Regions from separate parts of the Corynebacterium singulare genome, predicted to be linked through region 1. Evidence: predicted binding sites of a transcription regulator. Region 1 holds the regulator's gene; the other holds the start of a gene.
What was found. Region 1 encodes LexA, which represses DNA repair genes until DNA is damaged. Its sites were predicted from a motif close to CGAACANNTGTTCG; they were not measured.
Positions count from the first base shown of each region.

Region 2: the regulator LexA is predicted to act here: its motif matches at 6,755-6,768, upstream of CSING_RS08925 (SAV_6107 family HEPN domain-containing protein).

Region 1 covers NZ_CP010827.1:1,680,554-1,692,668, forward strand. Annotated here, with positions in the region: gene CSING_RS07835 (VIT1/CCC1 transporter family protein) at 6-716, shown strand; gene CSING_RS07840 (carboxymuconolactone decarboxylase family protein) at 810-1,340, opposite strand; gene CSING_RS07845 (peroxiredoxin) at 1,387-1,980, opposite strand; gene CSING_RS07850 (hydrogen peroxide-inducible genes activator) at 2,140-3,099, shown strand; gene CSING_RS07855 (DUF4013 domain-containing protein) at 3,188-4,282, opposite strand; gene hrpA (ATP-dependent RNA helicase HrpA) at 4,377-8,252, shown strand; gene nrdR (transcriptional regulator NrdR) at 8,249-8,707, opposite strand; gene lexA (transcriptional repressor LexA) at 9,543-10,265, shown strand; gene CSING_RS07875 (DeoR/GlpR family DNA-binding transcription regulator) at 10,645-11,427, shown strand; gene ptsP (phosphoenolpyruvate--protein phosphotransferase) at 11,531-12,115, opposite strand, start outside.
Region 2 covers NZ_CP010827.1:1,911,859-1,923,973, reverse strand. Annotated here, with positions in the region: gene CSING_RS08960 (polyadenylate-specific 3'-exoribonuclease AS) at 1-258, shown strand, start outside; gene CSING_RS08955 (class II 3-deoxy-7-phosphoheptulonate synthase) at 319-1,707, shown strand; gene CSING_RS08950 (protein kinase domain-containing protein) at 1,733-2,983, opposite strand; gene CSING_RS08945 (Rv2175c family DNA-binding protein) at 3,040-3,432, shown strand; gene CSING_RS08940 (alpha-(1->6)-mannopyranosyltransferase A) at 3,401-4,924, opposite strand; gene CSING_RS08935 (polyprenyl synthetase family protein) at 4,926-6,017, opposite strand; gene CSING_RS08930 (GNAT family N-acetyltransferase) at 6,050-6,634, opposite strand; gene CSING_RS08925 (SAV_6107 family HEPN domain-containing protein) at 6,867-7,310, shown strand; gene CSING_RS08920 (DUF3040 domain-containing protein) at 7,444-7,842, shown strand; gene mraZ (division/cell wall cluster transcriptional repressor MraZ) at 8,336-8,770, shown strand; gene rsmH (16S rRNA (cytosine(1402)-N(4))-methyltransferase RsmH) at 8,999-9,982, shown strand; gene CSING_RS08905 (hypothetical protein) at 10,033-10,809, shown strand; gene CSING_RS08900 (peptidoglycan D,D-transpeptidase FtsI family protein) at 11,114-12,115, shown strand, end outside.

The DNA.
Region 1 (12,115 bases):
GGGCCATGACTCTTCATGACGATGAGCCTCACGGTGCTTCCCACAACGCGCGGCTGAATTCGCTACGTGCCGGTGTGCTTGGCGCTAACGACGGAATCGTCTCCGTCGCCGCGCTTGTGTTAGGCGTGGTGGGCTCGGGGGCGTCGGCAAGCGCAATTCTCACAGCTGGACTCGCTGCCACAGTGTCAGGCGCAGCATCAATGGCATTAGGTGAATACGTATCCGTTTCCGCACAACGTGATTCCGAAAGAATGATGATTGCCAAAGAGACCCGCGAGCTTGCCGAGCTCCCAGAACCGGAGCACGAGGAGCTGGTCTCGATGCTCTCTAGTTATGGAATGAACACAACGACGGCTGAAACTGCCGCACAGGAAATCGCTGCCAAAGACAGACTCCTCGAGGCTCACTTGCGCTTAGAGATGGGCATTGATGGCGAGGACCTCACCAACCCGTGGCATGCAGCGTTCTGGTCAGCCGTGTCCTTCTTGGCGGGTGCTGCCCTGCCGCTCATCTCGGTTTTCTTCGCGCCAATGGAGATGGCAGCAGCCGTCGTTGCTATCATCACGCTCGTCGCGTTGGCTGTGACAGGCTACGTTTCTGCACGTCTGGCAAACACTGATGCAACCCATTCCATGCTGCGTCTCGTTTTCGGCGGCGCCTTGGGCCTGGCGATCACCTACGGTATCGGCGTTGCCTTCGGTGGAGTCATAGGATAAGCACCAACGGCGCGCGCTACTCCGCACACACCACCGCCCCCACGCCGCTGATGCAGTCGTGGGGCGGTACGGTGTGAGCATGAGGCCAAGCAGTTACGCAGTTCGGACGGACTCTGCCTGGAGTGCTTGGGCTACAGCCTCGACAACGCCGGCGACCTTAATGCCTTCCCAAATCTGCTCCTTGGTCACGCCCTCCTCGAGAAGGGTGTTGGCATGGGCAGACAGGCAGTGCTCACAGCCGTTGATCGCAGAAACAACCGTGCTCCACAGCTCAAACGTGGCCTTGTCCACGCCCGGCTTGGAGATGATGTTCATGCGCAGGCCGAATTTAACTTGGGCGAAGTCATCACCCAACCAGCTCTTGGCGCGGTAAGCCACATTGTTCATGGCCATTACCGTGGCAGCGCCGAGGGCTGCGTCAAGCGCCGCCTCACTGAGGTGCTCGCGGGCGTCCTCAAGAATCTCCTTGAGTACGAGGTCATTGCGGGTAGCTGCAGCGGCGGCAACCAGGCTGCCCCACAGCTGTTCCTCGTTCAGCTCGGTAGTACGGGACAGCGTGCCGAGGTTGAGCTTCTGATCCTTGGCATAGGCCGGAAGCGCGGACTTTAGGTTATCAATAGACACTGGCGGTCTCCTTTCGCGGACTTTCCCTGTCAGTCACCGCCCTTAATTAAAGGGCAGACTTAACGACGTCCAGTTTGTTGATGTTCTTCGTCGGGTCATTAGCCTCCCAGTTGCAGGCACAAACCTCTTCCGACTGCAACGCGTCGAGCACGCGAAGCACCTCATCGACGTTGCGACCAACCGCATCCGGAGTCACGGAGACGAACTGGATGACACCATCTGGGTCGATGATGAAGGTGGCGCGATCGGCGACGCCGTCAGCGTTCTCCACGCCGAGGGCACGGATCAGGTCGTGGCGGATGTCAGAGAACATCGGGAACGGAACTTCCTTGAGCTCTGGGTGGGTAGCGCGCCAGTTGAAGTGGGCGTACTCGTTATCGGTAGAGCCGCCAAGAATCTGGGTATCGCGATCCTGGAACTCTTCATCCAGCTTGCCAAAGGCCGCAATCTCGGTCGGACACACAAAGGTGAAATCCTTCGGGTAGAAGAACACAACCTTCCACATGCCGCGGTACTTATCCAGGGAAACCTGCTCGAAGTAATCCTCCGGCTGGTTCGCGTTGACGTCGTGGAGGTCACCGCCCTTCAGCGCAGTTAGCTCGAACTCTGGGAACTGTTCGCCGACGGTCAGGATAGGCATAGAAAGAGTCAACTCCTTGCAGAAATTGTGATGCAAATCTCTGTAGCTATATGTCAGTGCGCCATTACGCTGGCATGTAGCCACTCAGTTGCTAAGTATGCCAACAGCACCTTCGCAAGTCAATAGTTTGACTTATTTATAAGTGTTAGAGTTATAGGCATGAACAATAAGGAGTATCGGCCGACGCTGGCGCAGCTACGCACCTTCGTTACCATCGCGGAGAACAAGCATTTCGGAACCGCAGCCGCCAAGCTCGATATCTCCCAACCCTCCCTTTCCCAAGCCCTCGTGGCCCTCGAACAAGGCCTGGGCATCCAGCTCATCGAGCGCTCTACCCGCAAGGTGATCGTCACGTCCGCAGGCGAAGAACTTCTTCCTTTCGCCAAGGCTGCCCTCGAGGCCGCGGATGCCTTCCTCGCTCGCGCCAGAGGCACCAACGGTACGTTGTCTGGGCCTCTGACCATTGGCATAATCCCCACGATCGCCCCCTACATACTTCCCGCACTGCTCCAGTCCATCACGGAGGTCTATCCCAATCTCGAGCCCCGATTCGTCGAGGAGCAGACTCAGCACCTACTCACTAAGCTGCGCGAGGGCACCGTCGATCTGGCAATCACAGCCCTTCCCACCGAAGCCTCCGGAATGGTGGAAGTCCCTCTGTACACCGAAAGTTTCACGGTCGTCACACCCACCGACCACCCCCTCGCGGGACGCGAGGACTTCACGCTCGAGCAGCTTGACGCCCTTGATCTTCTGCTTCTCGATGACGGCCACTGTCTGCGCGACCAAGTCCTTGATCTGTGCCGACGTGCCAAGATCAATCCCTCCGAGGCCACCAACGCTGTGACTCGCGCGTCCTCTCTCACCACCATTCTTCAGCTCGTTATGGGCGGCCTCGGCGCCACCCTGGTTCCCGAGTCAGCGTTGGCTACCGAATGCACCCATCCACAGCTCGCCGTTGCCCGCTTTGCCCCCACTGTCGCCGCCGAGCGCCAGGTAGGCCTCACGTTTCGCTCATCCGCGGCCCGCGCCGAGGAATTCCGAACCTTCGGAGCTCTAGTCACTGCCGCCTACCATGCTGCGCTGACGCGTTCCCGCGAGCTCTTCCCAGTTCCCTAAAACGAGAGGTGCCCCTTTCCTCTGTCCGTCCTGTGTGGATGGACAGAGGAAAGGGGCGAGATCACTCGTTACGCGCGAGTGTTATGCCTTACTGCACCGCCGGAGCATATCGACCCTGGCACTGACGGCACAGATGCGCAGTAGCCAACTGCATAGCCGGGGCAATGACCACCAGCGCAAGGCCCAGCGTTATGAGCGAGGCCGCAAATAGCAGAGCAGAAAGAACAATGAACAGCAGGATATGACCGTAGTTGTCCTTACCCAGCTTCAGCCCCTTCGAGAATGCCTCACCGATGGAGGAGGTGTCCGCGGCAAGCCACGGCATGAGGACGAAGAAAGGCTGGATGAACAGCGCGACAAGAAAAGACACTAGCAGCAGGCCGAGTATGGAGCCCACCAAGGTCATCACCTGGCCATCAGAAGGCTGTTCCAGACTGTCCAACTCGGACGCTGACAGACCACCAAAGCCCACCACGATAGCTATGACTACCAATGCGACAATGACTATAGCGGCCAACAAGCCCAATACAAGGCTTACAACAAACGGCTGGATCCAACGGACCCCTTGGAAAAGGGTCCCCCACGTCGGCTTTGGCGTGTCAATCTCACGGTAGGCCAAGCGGTAGACCACAAGTCCAATGACGAGAGAAAGAATGCTCGTCACGAAGGAGAGGAGGTCGAAGACAACGCTGACTCCATCACCTTCGGCATTCTGCGCTGCGTTGACCCCTGCCTGGCTAACAAGCTGAATAAGACCAACGACGACAGCGCCCAGAATCCACAGCAACGGGTTCTTCAGGGTGGCGTTGAATCCCCACTTGATGGCTTCAACAGCGCTCACCGGACCGGTATAAGCTGGGCCAGCCTGCGGGCCAGGACCACTATAACTGCTGTCACCCCCATAGCCTGCGCCCGCGTAGCCCTCCTGGCCAGCGTTATAGGCACCGTAGCCGCCGTAGTCCTGGCCAACGCCAAAGGAGTCGCTGCCAGATGAGCTGCCTCCGTAGGCGCTTCCGCCGAATCCTTCGTTGGAGCCATAGCCACCAGGCTGGCCGAAACCCGCTTGGTCTTCTGGGTGGTTGGTCGGCTCATAACGCGGCAAGCCACCATTATTATTGACACCACCACCGAAGCCGTTCGGGGAGGAATTGTTCTCTGAATTAGGGTCAAAGGGATTGGTCATCACTTGTGTCCTTTACATCTTTGGTCACATAGACAACACGAGAGTACCAACAACTTCACGTTAATCGGTGAAAGAGTAAGCTTTTAGAGCGATTATGACTGCCACTCGCGATGAACTCTATAGCGCTCTCACCAATGTCTCTTTGAGTGATGAGCGAGCTTTCCGCCGCCGCCTCCGCAAAGCCCGCGCGCCCCACGCTCTCGAGGCCATCAGAGCCGATATTGATACCGCGCACGAGCGCTTGGCGGCCATCGACGCTGGGGTTCCCGATATTAGCTACCCAGAGCAGCTTCCTGTCACCGCACGGCGAGACGACATTGCTGAGGCCATTGAGAACAACCAAGTGGTCATTATTGCCGGTGAGACCGGTTCCGGTAAGACCACTCAGATCCCAAAGATCTGTCTGGAGCTCGGCCGCGGACGTCGTGGCCTCATTGGCCATACGCAGCCGCGCCGTCTGGCTGCCCGCACTGTGGCCGAGCGCATTGCGGATGAGCTCAATCAGTCGATCGGGGAATCGGTAGGCTATGCCATCCGCTTTGATGACCGAGTCTCTGCCACCACTGCGGTGAAGCTCATGACGGACGGCATTTTGCTTGCGGAGATGCAACGAGACCGCTTCCTTAACGCGTACGACACCATCATCATCGATGAAGCTCACGAGCGCTCCCTCAATATCGACTTCCTGCTGGGATATCTCAAACGTCTGCTGCCCAAGCGCCCGGATCTCAAGGTGATTATTACCTCCGCAACTATTGACCCAGAACGCTTCGCAGAGCATTTTTCCAACGCGGAAGGAGAACCTGCTCCCATCATCGAAGTCTCTGGCCGCACCTACCCGGTAGAAATCCGCTACCGCCCCCTTGAGGTGGAGTCCGGTGGTAAGACCATTGACCTCGACCCCTTGGACGCCTTGTGCGAAGCCATTGAGGAGCTCATGGCCGAAGGCGAAGGAGATATCCTCTGTTTCTTTCCTGGCGAGCGCGATATTCGTGATGCGATGGAAGCTATCGAGGGCCGACGATGGCGCGGCGTGGAGGTCACTCCCCTCTTCGGCCGCCTTTCCAACCAGGAGCAGCACCGCGTCTTCAGCTCGCACCGCGGTCGACGTATCGTTTTGTCCACCAACATCGCCGAGACATCACTGACCGTGCCCGGTATCCGCTATGTTGTTGACACCGGTACGGCACGTATCTCGCGTTATTCCACCCGAACCAAGGTTCAGCGCCTGCCCATCGAGCCTATTTCTCAGGCCAGCGCCAACCAGCGTTCGGGCCGCTGTGGCCGTGTCGCTGATGGTATTGCTATTCGCCTCTACAGCGAGCAGGATTTCCTTTCTCGCCCAGAATTCACGGATCCGGAAATTCTGCGCACCAACCTTGCCAGCGTCATCCTGCAGATGATCTCGCTGCGCCTCGGCGATATTTCCGAGTTCCCCTTTGTCCAGCCTCCCGAGCCCAAGGCCGTTCGCGATGGCCTTCTTCTTCTCCACGAACTGGGCGCACTCCAAGGCAAAGAAAAGGACGGCCTTCCGGTTCTCACCCGCGTAGGCCGCGACCTCGCGCGCATTCCTGTCGATCCACGTATGGCCCGCATGCTCGTAGAAGCCAACAGCTCTGGATGTCTGACGGACGTCATGATCATTGTCGCTGCGATGACGATTCAGGATGTGCGCGAACGTCCCATGGACAAGCAAACCCAGGCTGATCAGTCGCATGCCAGGTTCAAGGACAGGACCTCCGACTTCCTGTCCATGCTCAACTTGTGGGACTTTGTGCAGGAAACCCGCGAAGAAATGAGCGGCAACGCCTTCCGCAAGCGCATGAAGGCTGATTTCTTGCACTATATGCGCATCCGTGAGTGGTTCGATCTTGTACGCCAACTGCGCGATGTGGCCAAGCAACTCGGATGGAAAGCCCAGGAAGGTACCGAACGCCGCCCGGATGACATCCACATGTCCCTGCTGTCCGGACTGCTCTCCAATATCGGCGCCCGTGATGGAAACTCGAAGGAATTCATCGGCGCCCGCAACACGCGGTTCCTTGTTTTCCCCGGTTCTGCCCTGGCAAAGAAGCCACCGGAGTTTCTTATGGCTGCCGAACTTGTGGAGACCTCCAGGCTTTGGGCACGCGACGTCGCAGCTATCGATCCAGCGTGGGTGGAAAAGTTGGCGAAGGACCTTCTAAAGCACAACTATTCCGACCCGACATGGTCACGAAAACGCGGTTCCGCTGTGGTCACCCAGCGCTCGACCCTCTACGGGGTCACCGTAGTGGCTGACCGTACTGTGCCTTACCACCGCGTCGACCAAGCAGCGGCCCGCGATATGTTCATCCGCAATGCGCTTGTCGACGGCGACTGGACGACCCACCACCACTTCTTCCACGACAACAAGCGCAAGCTTGCTGAGGCCTCCGAATTCGAGGAGAAGGCTCGTCGCCGCGGACTTGTCGTCGACGACGATACCTTGTTCGACTTCTATGACCAGCGCATTCCGGAGACGGTCACCACGGCTCGGCACTTCGATTCATGGTGGAAGAAGCAAAAGAACAAACATGCCCTCGATTTCGATCCAGAGAAGCTCCTTGAGGATGACCATGACGTCACCGAGGAGGCTTTCCCCGACCGCTGGCTGAAGGGCAGCATCGACTACGACCTCTCCTACAAGTTCGAACCTGGCGACCCGCTCGATGGCGTCACGCTCATGGTTCCCGTGCCGCTGCTCGCGGGCCTCGACACCGAGGGTTTCGACTGGTTGGTACCGGGCCTGCGGCTTGAGCTGGTCACGGAACTTATTCGGTCCCTTCCTAAGGCACTGCGCCGCACAGTAGTGCCGGCCCCTGAGTTTGCGGAACGTGCGCTCCCTAAGCTTCTTCCCTACGAGGGACGCCTCACCGAACAGCTGGCTTCCGTGCTGCAGGAGATGGGTGGCCAAGGCATTAACGCCACTGATTTCCGCCCCGATCAACTTGATCCACACTTGCGGATGAACTTCGCAGCGGTGGATAAGCGCGGCAAGGTGATCGATTCCGACCGCGACCTCAAGGCTCTAGTCCAGCGTCAAGCCGGGCACATCTCTTCCTCTGTGTCCCGAGTCGGCCGCAAATCAGAATCCAAAGTAGTCAAGGAATGGTCTGACGATACCCTTGGCAGCATCGACGAAGAGGTCACCACCGTGGTGGATGGCCACGAAGTCACGGCCTACCCTGCTCTTGTGGCCACCAAGGAGGGTGTGGCCCTCAAGGTGCACCCCACGAAGGCAGCTGCCGATGCCTCCATGATCACCACCACGCTCACACTTTTGTTGCGGGAGATTTCCGTCAATACCCAGCAGATGGTCAAGGGCCTGCCGTTGCAGCAGCGAGTGGCTGTCGATGCTTACCCGCATGGCGGAGCTAAGGGACTCATCAACGACGCTCGAGTCGCAGCGGTTCGAGACATCATGATGGAGAAAGGAGGCCCGGTCCGCAGCCCCGCTGAATTCACCGCGTTACTCAATGCGGTGAAACCAGAAGTACCTGGCCGAGTCCGACAAGCTGTCGTGGCGATTGCCCCCGGTTTGGCTGAGTATTCGAACCTCTCCGCGGAGCTGAAGCAGTGGGAGGGCCCAGCCATCGACGATATTCGTTCTCAGCTTGAGTTCCTCTTGCCTCCGAACGCGCTCACGGTCCATGGTATCCAGCACCTGCGTCATCTTCCGCGCTATATACAGGCCGCGCGGATTCGCCTCGAGGACATGAACCTCGATCCAGACCGTGATGCCGACCGTCAGGCAGACGTGGACGAGGCCAAGGCTTATCTGGCTAACCGTCTGCGGGCTCTACCCCCTGGCCGCGAAAAGACGCGTGAGGTCAAGGACATTTACTGGATGATCGAGGAACTGCGGGTCTCACTCTTTGCCCAACGCCTGGGAACCGCCCACGCAGTTTCCCTTCGCCGAGTGCAGAAGGCCGCCGACAAAGTGCGCTAGAAGTAGTCTCGATCGCGTCGACGCATAAGGCGAATCTCAGATTCGAAGTCATCCGCGCTTTCGAAAGACTTGTATACGGACGCAAATCGTAGATAGGCCACCTCATCGAGGTCACGCAACGGCTCGAGAATGGCTAGGCCGATGTCGTTGGCATTCACCTGGGAGGATCCATGGCTGCGCACTGTTTCCTCTACCTCTTGCGCCAGCTTCTTCAGTGCATCATCGCTCACGTCACGGCCTTGGCATGCACGTTGCACGCCACGAATGAGCTTGTCGCGACTAAATGGCTCAGCAAGACCATTGCGTTTGACTACCAGGAGGACCGCTTTTTCAACAGTGGTAAATCGGCCTTTACAGGCTGAGCATTCGCGGCGCCGACGTATCGACGTACCGCTGTCCACCACACGGGAGTCAATAACTCGTGATTGTTCGTTGTGACAGAACGGGCAATACACGGCGCGGTATCCTTCCTCACGGTGACTTGAGCTGCGCCCTTCTTACTCACCCCAAGGTGGGTTTAGCACTGCAAGAAACTCGGACGCGGAGTATCGCCCCGTAGTTTACTCACTGTATCGCCCCGCCCGGTATCGGGAGTAGAGGTTACCGGAATTCTACTGGGAAGCCGCGGCCACGTCTTGAGTAGCGGAGGGTGCGGACGGAGCTTGTCCGTCGATGCTCAACCCGCCCCATACCGTGCCGATAAACACCGCAGCGCCGAATACTGCGCCAAGGACATAGTTACCTACGTTCGATCCACCGTGTAGACGATTCTCACCCCTGCATCGCGCAACTGCGGCGCTTTCAACCCGTCGTACATCACGCCTCTGTGTTCTATCTAACGGCGATAAAGTTCGAACATGTTCCGTTGGTGAGATTCGGCGCGCGGAGTCATTACCAAGCGCAGAGGGCTCCCACACCGACGCCGGTGGCACTACTGAAGGACGCGAAAAACTTTCGCCGCGAGCCGAGAAGCTGTGGTTACGGTTGGTATTGAGGGCGATAGCCATGTTGTTGCCTTTCGTTGGTTGGTCACTAGGTGATGGCGATAGCTGAAGTGTAGAAAAGCACTCCGACACCATCGAACACTTCCATCGCTAAATAGTTCGAATTGATGCGTATGTTCGATTTATAACACCTCCTCGAAAATTTGTCCACATCTGCGCGCCGACTCTCGAACATTTTTTCTTTACGTGATACAAAGGAACCAGGCGACAACACAATCTGCCCCAGATACATCACCCAATAGATCGCATTTCCCCGACCACCCTCCAAGCCTTCCTAGGAGTTGACATGGCCCGTAAACCCAAAAAGAACGACCAGCCTACTCTCGAATCTCTATCCCCACGCCAACGACGCATTCTCGAGGTCATCCACGATGCCGTAATGCTGCGTGGATACCCGCCAAGCATTCGTGAAATTGGTGACGCCACTGGACTTCAGTCCACTTCTTCAGTGGCATACCAGCTAAAACAGCTCGAGGAAAAGGGCTTTTTGCGCCGTGACCCTAACAAGCCGCGCGCCGTAGACGTTCGCCACTTCCCTAGTGCCGATGATTCTAAGAAACCAGGCCGGAAAGCCAGCTCAGCCAAGGAAACTGTTGAAGCCGTCACGGGTGACATTCCGGAAGAAGCATCCGCACCGACTTATATTCCGGTTGTCGGTCGCATCGCAGCGGGCTCCCCCATCACCGCCGAAGAGAATATTGACACCTACTTCCCTATGCCCGATGACATCGTTGGCAATGGTGAGCTCTACATGCTGCAAGTAGTCGGGGATTCCATGCAGGACGCGGGCATCCTTAATGGCGACTGGGTCATCATTCGTTCGCAATCAGTCGCTGAGGAGGGCGAGTTTGTTGCAGCACTCCTTGATGGAGAGGAAGCCACGGTCAAGGAGTTCCACCGCGATTCCTCCGGCGTGTGGCTGCTTCCGCACAATGAGGCTTACTCCCCGATCAAGGGTGACGAGGCCGAGATCATGGGTAAGGTCGTCTCAGTCTTCCGCAAGCTTTAGACAGTCCCCGCCCCACGTCGCATCTAGCGCCTCTTTCCCTGCTCAATCTCCCCTCCACACTCCACACGGTGCGGGCGAATCGAGCGGAGAGTTTTTCTTTTTCCACCCCCTTGTGTGTGTGTATGTGCCCGATCTGCACCCAATCAGCGTGCTAAATCACAGAATCCCAAATGTGCAGGCCAACGCAGGACTTGGAGATGAATCTTATGGCATTCTATGTGTTTTGATTTGTTTAGTTCCGCTTTGCCCGCACTTAATGCGAGAATGGAGACATTGCCACAACATTCGTTGCTTCGTTCGTTCGCCGCTTCGAGACTTTCTCCGAGCCACAGTCCGGCGCAGCGACCGTCCCCCATGGAGCCCCTCAAAGGGAGGAACTATGTACGCAGAAGAACGTCGCCGTCAGATTGCCTCGCTAACCGCCGTGGAAGGCCGGGTTAACGTCACTGAATTGTCCGAACGCTTCGACGTCACTGCCGAAACTATTCGCCGTGATCTTGCCGTCCTCGACCGTGAGGGAGTTGTCCACAGAGTTCATGGCGGCGCTGTCGCCTCCCAATCTTTCCAAACCGCCGAGTTCACCCTAGATACGCGTCAGCGTTCTGCAACTGGAGCGAAGATGGCTATTGCCCGTGCCGCCCTGGATCAGCTTCCAGACGGAGGAAGTATCTTCCTCGACGCTGGTACAACGACTAATGCCCTCGCCGACCTAATCGGCCAGCGCTATTCAGCAGGCCAGTTCAACATCGTGTCGAATAGTCTGCCAATCGCCCTGTCTTTGGCCAACAATGGTGTATCCGATGTCCAGTTGTTGGGTGGCACCGTTCGCGCTATTACCCAAGCGGTTGTGGGCGATACGGCACTGCGAACAATGGCGCTGATGCGCGCCGACGTCGCCTTCATCGGCACCAACGCCTTGACCGTTGACCACGGTCTATCTACTGCAGATTCGCAAGAAGCTGCCATCAAGTCCGCTTTTGTTACCAATGCCCATCGCGTAGTCGTTCTGTGCGATTCGTCGAAGTTGGGTAACGATTACCTAGTCAGCTTCGCTTCTCTCGACGACATTGATGTTGTCATCACCGACTCTGCAGCTCCAGAGACATTTGTCGAGGCGCTCAAGGAGCATGGCATCGACGTCATCATCGCCCCCGAACATTAGTTCCCGGCTGAGGTCTCTGGCTCTACTTAAAAGATCAATCACCCCTGACCCCTCATAGGATTGAGGTGTCAGGGGTGGTTTTCGTTAAGGCATGAAGGGGTCTTTAAAACTCCTCAAGCAGCGCAATAACTGCAGAACGGGCCTCAGATGGGCTCTCTGCATTGACAGCAGCTTCCGCCATCTTTTCACACTGCTCAAAAGTAAGTTCAGCCAGTTGTGCGCCCACTCCAGCAACTGCAGTCGAAGCTGCGGACAACGAGGTCACCCCAAGGCCGGTTAGTACGCACGCCAGCATTGGATCAGCAGCTGCCTCACCACACACGCCGACCGGAACGTTGTTATCGCGGCCAACCACACAGGTGTGCTGAATGAGGCGCAGAACTGCAGGCTGCCATGGATCCGTCAGGTAGGCCAGCTGCGGGGACAGGCGGTCAGCAGCCATCGTGTACTGAGTGAGATCGTTGGTGCCAATAGAAACGAAATCGAGGTGCGGCATGATGGTGTCTGCCATCAGTGCGGCAGCGGGAACCTCAATCATGGCACCGGCGGTCAGGCCACGCTCACGGCACAATCCCGCGAACCATTTTGCCTCAACCGCAGTGGCCAACATCGGGGCCATGACCCACGTGGTGGAATCCTCATCACGTTGAGCGGCCGCCTGCGCGATGGCATCGAGCTGGCGGGTCAA
Region 2 (12,115 bases), 230 kb from region 1:
GAGCTGTGGGCCTGGGTAGGTGCTTATGACCATGTCGTTCTGGCTCAGCTGTGGGGTGACATGGCGGGTCTTCCCAAGGGGCTGCCGCGCTACACGCGCGAGCTGAAGCAGTATTGGGAGTTTGCGGGGCGTCCGAAACTGCCGCCGGTGCCGAATGGAAACCACGATGCGCTTGTCGACGCCCGCCATAACCTCGCCAAGTTCCGCACCTGTGAGCAGCACCTGCCCTTGACTCGCGGTAACCGCGTGAATTTATAAGGTGGGGAGATTGGGGGATTAACTAACGCGCTATAGGTGCAAGGTGGTTTAATACTGGGTGTGAGTTGGACAGTAGATATCCCCAAAGACGCCCTTCCCGATCTCCCGCCGCTGCCGGAGGGAATCAACGAGAAGTTCCAGGACGCCATCGCCCGCGAAGCCAAACAGCAGCCCAGCTGGGACCAGCTGCAGGCGGATAATGTGCGCAAGATTCTGGAATCCGTCCCGCCCATCGTCGTGGCCCCTGAGATTGAAGAGCTCAAGCGCAAGCTTGCCGATGTAGCCTTGGGCAACGCTTTCCTTCTCCAAGGCGGCGACTGCGCAGAGACCTTCGAGTCCAACACCGAGCCGCACATCCGTGGCAACATCAAGACCTTGCTGCAGATGGCGGTAGTTCTCACCTATGGTGCCTCGACTCCGGTGGTGAAGCTGGGCCGTATTGCCGGCCAGTACGCTAAGCCGCGGTCTTCGGATCTGGATGCCAACGGCCTGTACAACTACCGCGGTGACATCGTCAATGGTGTGGAGGCCAACGAGGAGTCTCGCCGCCATGACCCCGCCCGCATGATTCGTGCCTATGCGAACTCCTCGGCGGCCATGAACCTGGTACGGGCCCTGACGCATTCCGGCACCGCCGATCTCTACCGCCTACACGAGTGGAACCGTGAGTTCGTGGCAAACTCCCCGGCCGGTGCGCGCTACCAGGCGCTTGCGGATGAGATTGAGAACGGCCTGGCCTTCATGAATGCATGTGGTGTCTCCGATGAGACCCTGCGCTCGGCAGAGATTTATTGCTCGCACGAGGCACTGCTCAAGGACTATGAGCGCTCCATGCTGCGCTTGGGCACCGATACTAACGGCGATACCAAGCTGTATGATCTCTCCGCGCACCAGCTCTGGATTGGTGAGCGCACCCGTGGCATTGAGGATTTCCACGTGGCGTTCGCCTCCATCATCGGTAACCCGGTAGGCATCAAGCTTGGGCCAGGTGTCACACCGGCGCAGGCTGTTGAGTACGCAGAGAAACTCGATCCCAACCGCGAACCGGGTCGCCTCACCATGATTGCCCGCATGGGCCACGACAAGGTGCGCTCTGTCCTTCCTCCGATTGTGAAGGCAGTGGAGGACTCCGGCCACAAGGTGGTCTGGCAGTCGGACCCGATGCACGGCAACACCTTCACCGCCTCCAACGGCTACAAGACCCGTCACTTCGACAAGATCGTCGACGAGGTGCAGGGCTTCTTCGAGGTCCACCGCGAGCTGGGCACCCACCCGGGTGGCGTGCACCTGGAATTCACCGGTGAGGATGTCACCGAATGCCTCGGTGGTGCTGAGGACATCACGGACGTGGATCTGCCGGGCCGCTACGAGTCCGCCGTGGACCCGCGACTGAACACCCAGCAGTCGCTGGAACTGTCCTTCCTCATTGCGGAGATGCTGCGCAACTAGAAAGCTGCGGCACTTTCGCCGCAGGTTAGTATGGCCTCCAGAGGATCGGCCACGTGCCGTATTCTCCGGAGCCAAACCACCACGCTGCGACGGCAACAGCGAGCGTGGCGAGGCCGACCAGGATGAGGAAGCCGATGAGCGCGACCGCGCTGCGGTTGCTGAGCGGGCGTTCCTCGGGTTCCTCGATAGCACCCGGAGGCGCGTAGGGTTCATCCACGGGAGCCGGGGGAGCAGTGTGCGGAGCAGCTGGTGGGGGAGCCAAGGGAGGCTCGACTCTCGTCTCATAAGAGGGGCCGTCATAGACGGGTGTTTCTACGCGAGGGGTTTCAATCGCCGAGGTTGCGTCAAAGACTCGAGTATTGCCCGCGCCTCCAAAGTCGGTGGGAACGGCGGCCGTGCGTGCCGCGGCCGAGTTGTGAGGGATGGGGACAGTGAAGGCCGGTAGCTGGAGCTCGCGGGAGACGTCATCGAGCGCGTCGAGGAACTCACCGGCGTCGGCGAAACGCTCGGCGGGATGGCGTGCGGTGGCGGTGGCCACGAGGGCGTCGAAAAGCATGGGCACGCCCTCAATACGTGAGGACGGAGCCGGAACATCCGCATGGACGCGAGCGGTGGCATGCGCCAGTGGGGTTTCACCGGAGAAAGGGACAGTGCCGGTGAGCAGCTCGAAGAGGACGATTCCGGCTGAGTAGACATCAGAGGCGGGGGTGATGTCTGCACCTGTTACCTGCTCGGGGGAGAGGTAGCTGACGGTGCCGACAATGTGGCCGGAGCTGTCGTGCTCGGCGCGTGCTGAGCGCACGAGACCGAAATCACCAACCTTGACGCGGTGGGTGCTGGTGATGAGGACGTTGTCCGGCTTGATATCGCGGTGGACAAGTCCGGCATCGTGGACCTCACTGAGCCCCGCCAGCACTGAGTGCATGACCCCGGCGGCGGCATGCGGCGGCATGGGACCGCGCTCAGCTAGGAGTTCGCGCAGCGTGCCGCCGGTAATGAGCTCCATGATGAGATAGATGGGCAGCCCGTCTGCGGAAAAGTCGTGGACCCCGACGAGGTTGGGGTGACTGAGCTGCGCCATGGCGCGGGCCTCACGCTCGAAACGGGTAACGAAGACGGGGTCATCGTGGTAGCGCTCATCCATCACCTTAGCGGCTACGGCGCGGCCCAAACGCATGTCCACGCAGCGGTAGACAGTGGACATGCCTCCGCGGGCGATCGGCTGATCGATGCGGTAGCGTCCTTCAAGAATATCGCCCACGTTCAGCCTCGTCATGGATTCCAGTATGGCCGATCCCCGCGCCAAAGTGTGATCCCGCTACAGTTGTGTCTGTGACTAATTCTGCTAACTCTCACGAAAATTCCCATCCCGAGCTGCCGCAACTTCTGGCGGGTGAGGAGCTTCTAACGCTCAAGGAGGTAGCTGAGAAGCTAGACCTGCCGATTACCCGCGTCTTTGATTTGCTTAATGCCCGCAAGTTCATCGCCTGGCGTGATCCGGAGGGTAACCGACGTGTCCCAGCCGCCTTCTTCAACACCAAGGGCGCGATTTCCAAGTACGTCTCTGGCGTGATTACGGTGCTGTCGGACAACGGGTGGAGTGATAACGAAATCCTCGCTCACCTGTTTACTGAGGATGATTCCTTGCCAGGCCGTCCCATTGATGGCCTGCACGGTCACCTCGCGCGCGAAGTTATTCGGCGCGCGCAGGCGTCGGCTTTTTAGTAGATGCGGTAGCCGACGCAGGCACACCCGCGAAAATCCACTGCGTGGCTGTCCAAGCCACCACGATCATGCCGATGACCCAGAACCAGTTATAGAGCTGGTGGTTTCCATCGCCGGCGAAGGCGACGCCGATGAACAGTGCTGCGCCAGTCGTGAGTTTGATGATGGACAGCGGTGGGCGGAACGTGCCCATGAGCGTCAGCACCGACGCGTAGTACCAGGGCAGTGTTACCGAGTTGAAGACAAAGGCCACCTGGTAGGCGGCGGCTGTGCCAGCGATGGCGCGGCGCACGCCGGTGCGTCCCCACCACCACACCAGGACAAGTCCCAGAAGCATGAGCACCATGCCGGCGGAGCGCAGCACGCCCAGTACGTCGTTGTATGTGGTGTCGGGGGAGAAGAACTGGATGAGGGGCACGAGGACGTCGGCAAGCAGCGTTGGACCCGCTAGCGGGTTGATCACCTTCGAGTTGCCGCTGATTTGTGACAGCCATCCCCACGAGCTTCCCGACGCCCACGTGATCACCGCCACCGCCACCGCAACCTCCGCCACGGCGAGAACCCCCGCCATGAGGAAGATACCGACACGCTTGACCATGCGGGTACCGTCCGGAGCCCAGCGGTGCACCATGAGCCAAACGATAAACGGCGCGGCGATGACTGCCGTGGCCTTGAGCGAGACCGCAACGCCCACGAGGAGAAGGCTGGCATGGAACCGGTGGTGCACTGCTGCCAAGAGACCCACAGATACGAGCCCGACCATGACAGATTCATTGTGCATACCGCCAATGAGGTGCAAAATCATGACGGGGTTGGCCACGCCTAGCCACAGCGCTAGCGCTGGATCGCCGCCGATAGAGCGGGCAAGGCGCGGAATCGACCAGGCGATAGCCGCGAAACCAAGGACGGAAATCGCCTTGTAGACAATGATGCCCGCCTCAACGTGATCGCCCACGAGGTGCGTGACGGCGTTGCCCATCCACAGGTGAAGCGGACCATACGGCGTGGTGGTGTTGCGCCAGTCATGAGAGACCTCAAGCAGGAAAGGTCCGGGGTTAACCGCTGCGCCTTCTGTATAAGGATCGAAACCATCGCGCACCATCGCTCCCTGCATGAGATAGGAATACACATCTCGTGAGGCCAAGGGAGCTGCGGCGAGAAGAGGCGCTATCCAGCACAAAAGCATGCGCTGGATCTCGCGCAGACCCCCTTCCGGTGTGGGCTCCTTCAGTTGCGGCGCGATGACGTGACGTCCCGCCAACACCCAGGCGGCGACGAGCCCGAAGAGGCCTATCCAATAGAGCACTATGCCTATGTTGCGGCCGTGACCGTAGGACAGAAAACCGATGTTGAGGGCTTCGAGAACGCCTCCCCGGTTGCGTGAAGCACCACCGGAGAAGGAAGCCAGAGCCAGGATGGTAGCGGCGACGATGCCCAGAGTCAGAGGCTGGGGGACGCGCAGTGTCAGGCGCGTGGACGAGCGGGCGGCCATGCTACATCCGACGAGCCGTGGACTTGCGAGCGAGCTCTTCCAAGGTCGTAGTGACCTCAGGAGAGACGGGGGCATCGTGGAGATGCGCCAGGCCCGAGCGGGTGAGGTCACTAATGCGCTGCTCGACGACGTCCGGTGCCCCCGAGGCCTCAATAATTTCCGCCATGCGCGCAATCTCTTGGGGATCCTCAGTCTGCCCAATAAGGCGACGTAGCTCGGCGGCCGCAGCGGGGTCGGATTCATCCGCGCGCTGCAGTGCAAGGGAGAGCAGGACGGTGCGCTTGCCCTCACGAAGATCGTCTCCGGCCGGCTTTCCTGTCACGGCGGGGTCACCGAAGACCCCCAACAGGTCATCACGCAGCTGGAAGGCAATGCCGATGTCACGGCCATAGCCGCGGAAAGCAGCAATGAGCTGGTCGGAAGCTCCCGCGACGGCAGCACCAAGGTGGAGGGGACGCTCAATGGTGTAGGCGGCCGTCTTGAATCGGTTCACCGAATCCGCCAGGGAGGCGTCCTCAGAGCCTTCTGCTTCGAGGGAAATATCCAGCATCTGGCCGCCAATGACTTCTCGGCGCATTCCCCGCCAGGGGTCGCGCACACGGGCAAGCGCCTTCGGACTCAAGCCAGAGTCTTGGAGCATGTCTTCCGCCCACACCAGCGCCATGTCACCGATGAGGATGGCCAGGGATTGGCCGAAGAAATCCGAGTCACCGCCCAAGCCCAAGTCGCGGTGCCGCTTGGCGACGCCCCGGTGAACCGTCGGATTACCGCGCCGGGTATCAGATGCGTCCACGATGTCATCGTGAATAAGTGCGCAGGCCTGGATGAATTCCAACGATGAGGCTGCACGCAGCATAGCGTCGGGAGATTCTGGCCCCTCGAGGCCACGTGCGCCGACAAACCCTGCCCAGGCGTAGAGCGGGCGGATGCGCTTTCCGCCGTCGAGGACAAAGGATTCCAGGTAGGAGATGGCGTTGGTTACTGGCTGGCCAATAGCGGCGATGGCACTACGTTGGCCGGCGAGAAACTGCGCGAGCTCGTCGCGTACAGCGCCGGGAATGTCGTCCAAGGAAGGAATCTTCGGTTCAGTCACACTTGCCACGATACCTGGCAGGGGCACGGGGGTTAAGCGCCAGGCTGGGTGGCCTCGACGGGGTTAAGTGGCACGGAGGATTGAAGGATGGCGAAGGGGCGGGAATCAGCGGGGTAGTAGAGCTGACGGAGAAAGTCAGTAAAACCCATCCTCCGGTAGAGGCGGAAAGCCGAGTTAGATTCGGTCGAATGTTCTGGGGTGGATAGAAGGATGTAGCGAGCTGGAAGGTTCCACGCGAAGGCATCGAGGATGCTGTGCCCGAGCCCGTGGCCTTGTTCCCCTGGGCGGACATGGATCTCAGCGAGCTCGTAGTAGTTGTGCAGCACGTCTTCTTGTTCCGGGGTAGGGCCACCCCTGGTCATGAGAGCTCGGCGAAGCTGCCGGTCCCACCATGTATCAGGAGAACCTAGGAAGCCGTAGGCAAAGCCAGAGATTCCATGTTCGGTCGTTGCTACCACGCAGGAGAATCCTGGGCGGATGGCATCGGACCGCCAGCGGGCGATGGACTGGTCACGCAAGCCCGGCGAATAATTCATTGCCTCGATGTAGATGTCCACCAGTTGCGGGAGGGCAATGGCGAACTCTTGGGGGCTCAAGCGGCGCAGCGTATAACTCACGGTTCTAATAACAGCAGATCCTCATCGAACACGAAAGTAAAGCGGAAAACGAGTGACGTTGTTTATACTTTATGTGTTCGAAAAGTCATTACTGTCATGTGCTTAAACCATTGCTATGATCGAACATGTGAGCTAAACTTGGTGATGGATGTACAGAGGTGGTTCTACAGTGAACCGCAACAGACCAGGCAAGCGTGATGTTTGCGAGCGAGATGTTCAAGGAGGAGTGGTCATGGCGCAGGTAATTTCAGCAACGGCGGCAGCGCGGAGCCGCAACCGGGAGGCGCTGCAGTGTGTGCGCCGCGATCGTTTTGTGGGGCAGGCTCTTGATTTGCTCGCAGATGCCCGCAAGAGTGCCGCCCGCGGGCGCCTAGAGGATGCACTGGAAATGGCGTATCGCGCGTCCCTGCGCGCTGCGGGTGCACGTGTGGCAGCATCGACGGTCGCGCGTCGTCGCCGTTTGCCGTCGTCTGCCTGGGAGCAGGTGGCTCTCATTGGCCCTGCGGATGCTCAGTGGGCTGCGGAGTTTAAGGATTACTCGCGCGTGCGTTCCCGTGTGGCGTCGGGACTGGATCCGGTGCCCGGTGAGGATGCTGTTTATGAGTACTTGGCACTTGCTGCTCGCTACGTGGATGCAACAGAATCCGAACTCGGTTTTGGCGGTCTTGCGGCTTAGCGTTGGAGGTTGCGGGAAGGGGTGCCAGGGGTGAACTGTCTTTGCGGGAACTATCTCGCTACTCTTGACGTTGTAGAGATGTAACCCCCTAAAATTAGACCCCAACTACCCGCAACCCAGTACGGAGGACGCTGTGGCCCTTTCTGAGCAAGAACAGCAAGCGCTGCGTGAAATTGAACAGTCGTTGCTGGCCAACGACCCTGACTTTGGTGCGTCTGTATCCGGTGATTCCTCCTTCGGGGGAGGAGCCGGTGCCATTACTCTCCGCGGTGTGGCCCTCGTCGTCGTTGGTTTATGCATGATGGTTGGGGGCATCGCTTTGGCGCAGCAGTCGCTCTGGTTCATCGCCTTGTCCGTGCTTGGCTTCCTTGTGATGTTCGGTGCAGGCGTGTGGATGCTTCGTGGCAACGCGGAGGGTTCGTTAGTGTCTGCCGCGGCATATCCTTCGCGCGCTAAGCAATCAAAAAAGAAGAATGGCGGAATGGGTAACCGCTTGGAGGATAACTTCCGTCGCCGTTTCGAGGAGCGCTAAATGCGCTAGCTCTCTCGGTGAGGCGCCGCACCACTTTGCGGCGATGGCTTCTGTCATCGCATGCAGAGAGGTGCGGCGCTTTTGTTTTGCCTAGATCCCCCACTTTGCCCCACATTCCCCACTTTGCCCCACCTGGCATTGAACTCTGGGGATGGCGAGCGCTTTCGCGGGGGTGGATGGGGAGAAGAGCGTCGGAAAGTGCAGGAAGAGCCTTTCGCGAGTGGGGGAAGGGGATAGAGCTCTCAAAGTGGTGAGTGTTACCGAGGGGGTGGATGGGGTGCAATGGGTAGTCTGTCAAGGGGGTGCCGGGGAATTCCCCCCACTGAAAACAATGCCTTTTATCTGGGGTTATAGAAAGACACGCCCGTGTAATTCGCTTCTAAGGTGTGGTAGGTGGGGGAAAGTGGGGTAGAGTGGGGCATAGCGGAGGAGAATTGCTCTCTTGTCGCAAGAGGAATCCGGAGTTTTCGAGTGACAGGAAGGTGGACCCGGGATGTTTCTCGGTACCTACACTCCCAAGCTCGACGACAAAGGGCGGCTTACGCTTCCGGCGAAGTTTCGTGAAGAGCTGGCCGGTGGCCTGATGGTCACCAAAGGGCAGGATCATTCGCTCGCGGTCTACCCGCGAGAGGAGTTCGCGGCACGAGCTCGGAAAGCAGCGGCTGTGTCACGCACCAACCCGGACGCGCGTGCGTTCATTCGTAACTTGGCAGCAAGTGCGGACGAACAGCGCCCCGACGGGCACGGACGTATCACGCTATCCGCGGGGCACCGCGAGTACGCAAACCTCACCAAGGAATGCGTGGTTGTTGGCTCGGTTGACTTCCTCGAAATCTGGGACGCAGCTGCATGGGCTGAGTACCAGGCGCAAACTGAAGACGCTTATTCGGCGGCAGATGCCGATGACGTGCTAGCTGGCCTTTTGTAGAGGCTGGAATAACGAGAGTGCGTGTACGGACTCTGCCCGAGGAGGATGATCTGGTGTACTTCCCCGATATCAGAAGCCTTCCTCGGACAGGGCCCTATACGCACTCGATTCTTATCGACCAAACCAGACAGCGAACTCAGGCGCCTTAAGAGAGGGGGACAGCGGGCTGTGGCACAGGATGAGAACATCACCTACGACGTAAAAGAAAACCACGGACACGTACCAGTAATGCGTGCGCGCATGGCGCAGTTGCTGGCGCCTGCCGTCGATGCACTGGGGGACAACGCCATCATCGTGGACGGCACGCTCGGTGCGGGTGGCCACAGCGAATACTTCCTTCATGAGTTCCCCTCAGTGCGCATTATTGGTGTGGACAGGGATGGGGCGTCGCTAGGCGCTGCATCACAGCGCCTCTCCGCCTTTCCGGACCGCTTCATCGGCGTCAACGCTCGCTTTGATGACGTTGGTGGTGCAATTGCGCGCGGCGACCATGAGATTTTTGCCATCGCACGCGAGCATGGAGTGGCCGGTGCGCTGTTTGATTTGGGGGTGTCCTCCATGCAGCTGGATCAGGTTGACCGTGGCTTTGCGTACAAGACGGATGCGCCATTGGATATGCGCATGGATCCAAGCCAGGGGATCACGGCTGCAGACATTCTAAACACCTACAGCCACGGGGATTTGGCCCGTGTACTCAAAACATATGGTGACGAGCGCTTCGCCGGAAAGATTGCTTCTGCAGTCCTCAAGGAGCGAGAAAAAGAACCGTTTACTACGTCTGCGCGCTTGGTTGAGCTTCTGTACGCAGTAATTCCAGCTGCCACTCGTCGTACCGGTGGTCACCCAGCTAAACGCACCTTCCAAGCACTTCGCGTGGAGGTCAACCGCGAACTGGAGGCCATCGAGAATGTCATCCCGGTCATTACGGATGCACTCGCCGTGGGTGGGCGTGCGGTGTTCATGAGCTATCAATCCCTCGAGGATCGCATTGTGAAGCAGGCCTTCAAGGAGCTCAGCACCTCAACAACCCCGGCTGGCCTGCCGATGGATCTCCCCGGTACCGCCGCTCACTATTCCATCGTGACGCGCGGTGCTGAGAAGGCCAGCGAGGACGAGATAGCTGAGAACTCGCGGGCCGCCTCAGTTCGAGTACGGGCTCTCGAGCGAGTCGAGGGAACGCCCTCTTTCCATGACCCGGGAGGAAAATCATGACGCTACGAGACCGCACAGTCCCATCCCCCCACCACGAGAGGATCCCCACCATGGGCGCCAGCCGCGATTTCACCACCGGATCTGACTACGCCGGCCAGGGAACCGCGCTGCTCGAACGAGGACGCCGCACGACACCGTTGCCGAGCCGCTCTCCGCACCGCAGCACGGTGCCTCCTCGCCGTAAGAGCGAAGGTCTGCGTGGAAGCCGTCTCGGTTCTAAACAAGTAGTGAGCAACCGCGGTCGCCGCGTCGTTCACAAGCCGAAGAACAACGGTCTTTTTGCGCGACTCTCTGTTATCGCTATCGCGCTGCTCATCACCGGAGTGGTGGGAGCGATGTGGCTGTCGGGTCTGTCGACCTCTCAGACCTTTAAGATTCAGCAACTAACGGCTCACGAGTCCACCTTGAACAATCAGCTGGAAACCTTGAACCGCGACCTTGAGAATGTTCGTTCTTCTTCTGACGTTGCCCGCCGTGCGCACGAGGCCAAAATGGGTATCCCGGTACAGCCAGGCATCGTCGAGGCTGACGGTGAAGGAAAGGTTCAGGAAAAGCGCGAAGCGACCCCGGAGATGGAATCCGTCGTCGACGTTAACGGTGAACCAGTCCGACCGGGCCGCGCCTCCAGTGACCCGAATGCAACGGCCAACATGTCAGGCAACCTCAACGCCCGCCCGAACCTCCACAACGGTGTACCGCGCGGTGAGGACGTTGAGCAGGAAGCGCCAGCTGGCCAAGAGACCCACCCGGAGGAATCAGCCCCGGCCGACGGTGCCGTGGAGCTGCCGGACATCCCGGCGCAAGCTCCCTACGCTGCCCGCGGCTAGATTCCGCGGCTGGCCGCGCGTGCCTGCGCGGGCGCGCGGTGATCATAGGGCAGAATTCGGGTGTAAGTACGCCCGCCGTCCGCGGTGGGGGAACCGAGCCCATTCGCTGCAGAAAGAAAGGTGACGTGTGACTCCACCACACTCCGGTGGTCGGCGCCCGAGGCGCCCTTCCACGGCCCGTGCCGCCCAGCCGCGCGGCACAGCACACCAGCCACGGCAGCGATACGACGCCGACAGGGTCATCCCTGCCACACGTGACAGGCATCCACGCACGGGCAAGCCTGTCTTGAGCCAGCAGAAGACCATGCGGCGCCGTGTGCACGTCGTTGCCTCGCTACTCCTCGTGGTCATGGTGGCGTGGATGGGCCGACTCGCTTGGGTACAGATTGTGTGGGGCCCTGACCTTGCGGCTAAGGCTGCAGCCCAACGCACGCGTGTGTACATCGACACTGCCGGCCGTGGCGAAATTCTTGACCGTGAAGGCCAGCGCCTTGCCTACACCATGCGGGCCCGCTCGCTTACGGTGTCACCGACTCGTTTGCGTGATGAACTGCGCCAGCAAGAAAAGCTCGAAGCCGCTGATACCGCCGAGTACGCAGGTCTCGCCCCTGATGCCAAGGAAAAGTTCCTCGATGACAAGGTCACCGAGCGCCTCACCGACATGTCTGAGGGCATCCCACGGATGCTCAAGGATGCGGGCATTGACGCGGGTGATGTGGACTCGGAGCAGATCATGGATAAGCTCCGCGCCGATACCCAATACGAGGTTCTCGTTCGTAACGTTGATCCGGATGTTGCGGTGACGATTTCTGAGCAGTACCACGGACTAGCTGCGGATGAGCAGCAGATTCGCCAATACCCCAATGGGTCGATTGCGGAGAATGTCATCGGCAAAGTGTCTATGGACGGCCAAGGCCAGTTCGGTTTCGAAGCCTCGGGTGACACCACGTTGACAGGAATCGACGGCAGTTCGACCGAGGATGTCTCCGCAAGCGGCCAGGTCATCCCCGGCACCCTCCGTGACCAGGTGCCGACCACTGACGGTAAGAACGTAACCTTGACCCTTGATCTCGACCTCCAGACCTACGTCCAGCAGAAGCTGGAAAAGGCAAAGGCGAACTCGAAGGCCAAGAGTGCTGAAGCTGTGGTTCTTGATGCTGCAACGGGACAAGTTCTCGCTATGGCGAATACGGGCACTATTGATCCGAATAAGGACATTGAGAAGCAGCTGGAGAAGAATAAGACCTTTGACAACCGCAGCATCTCGCACCCCTTCGAACCAGGCTCCGTGGCGAAAATCATCACC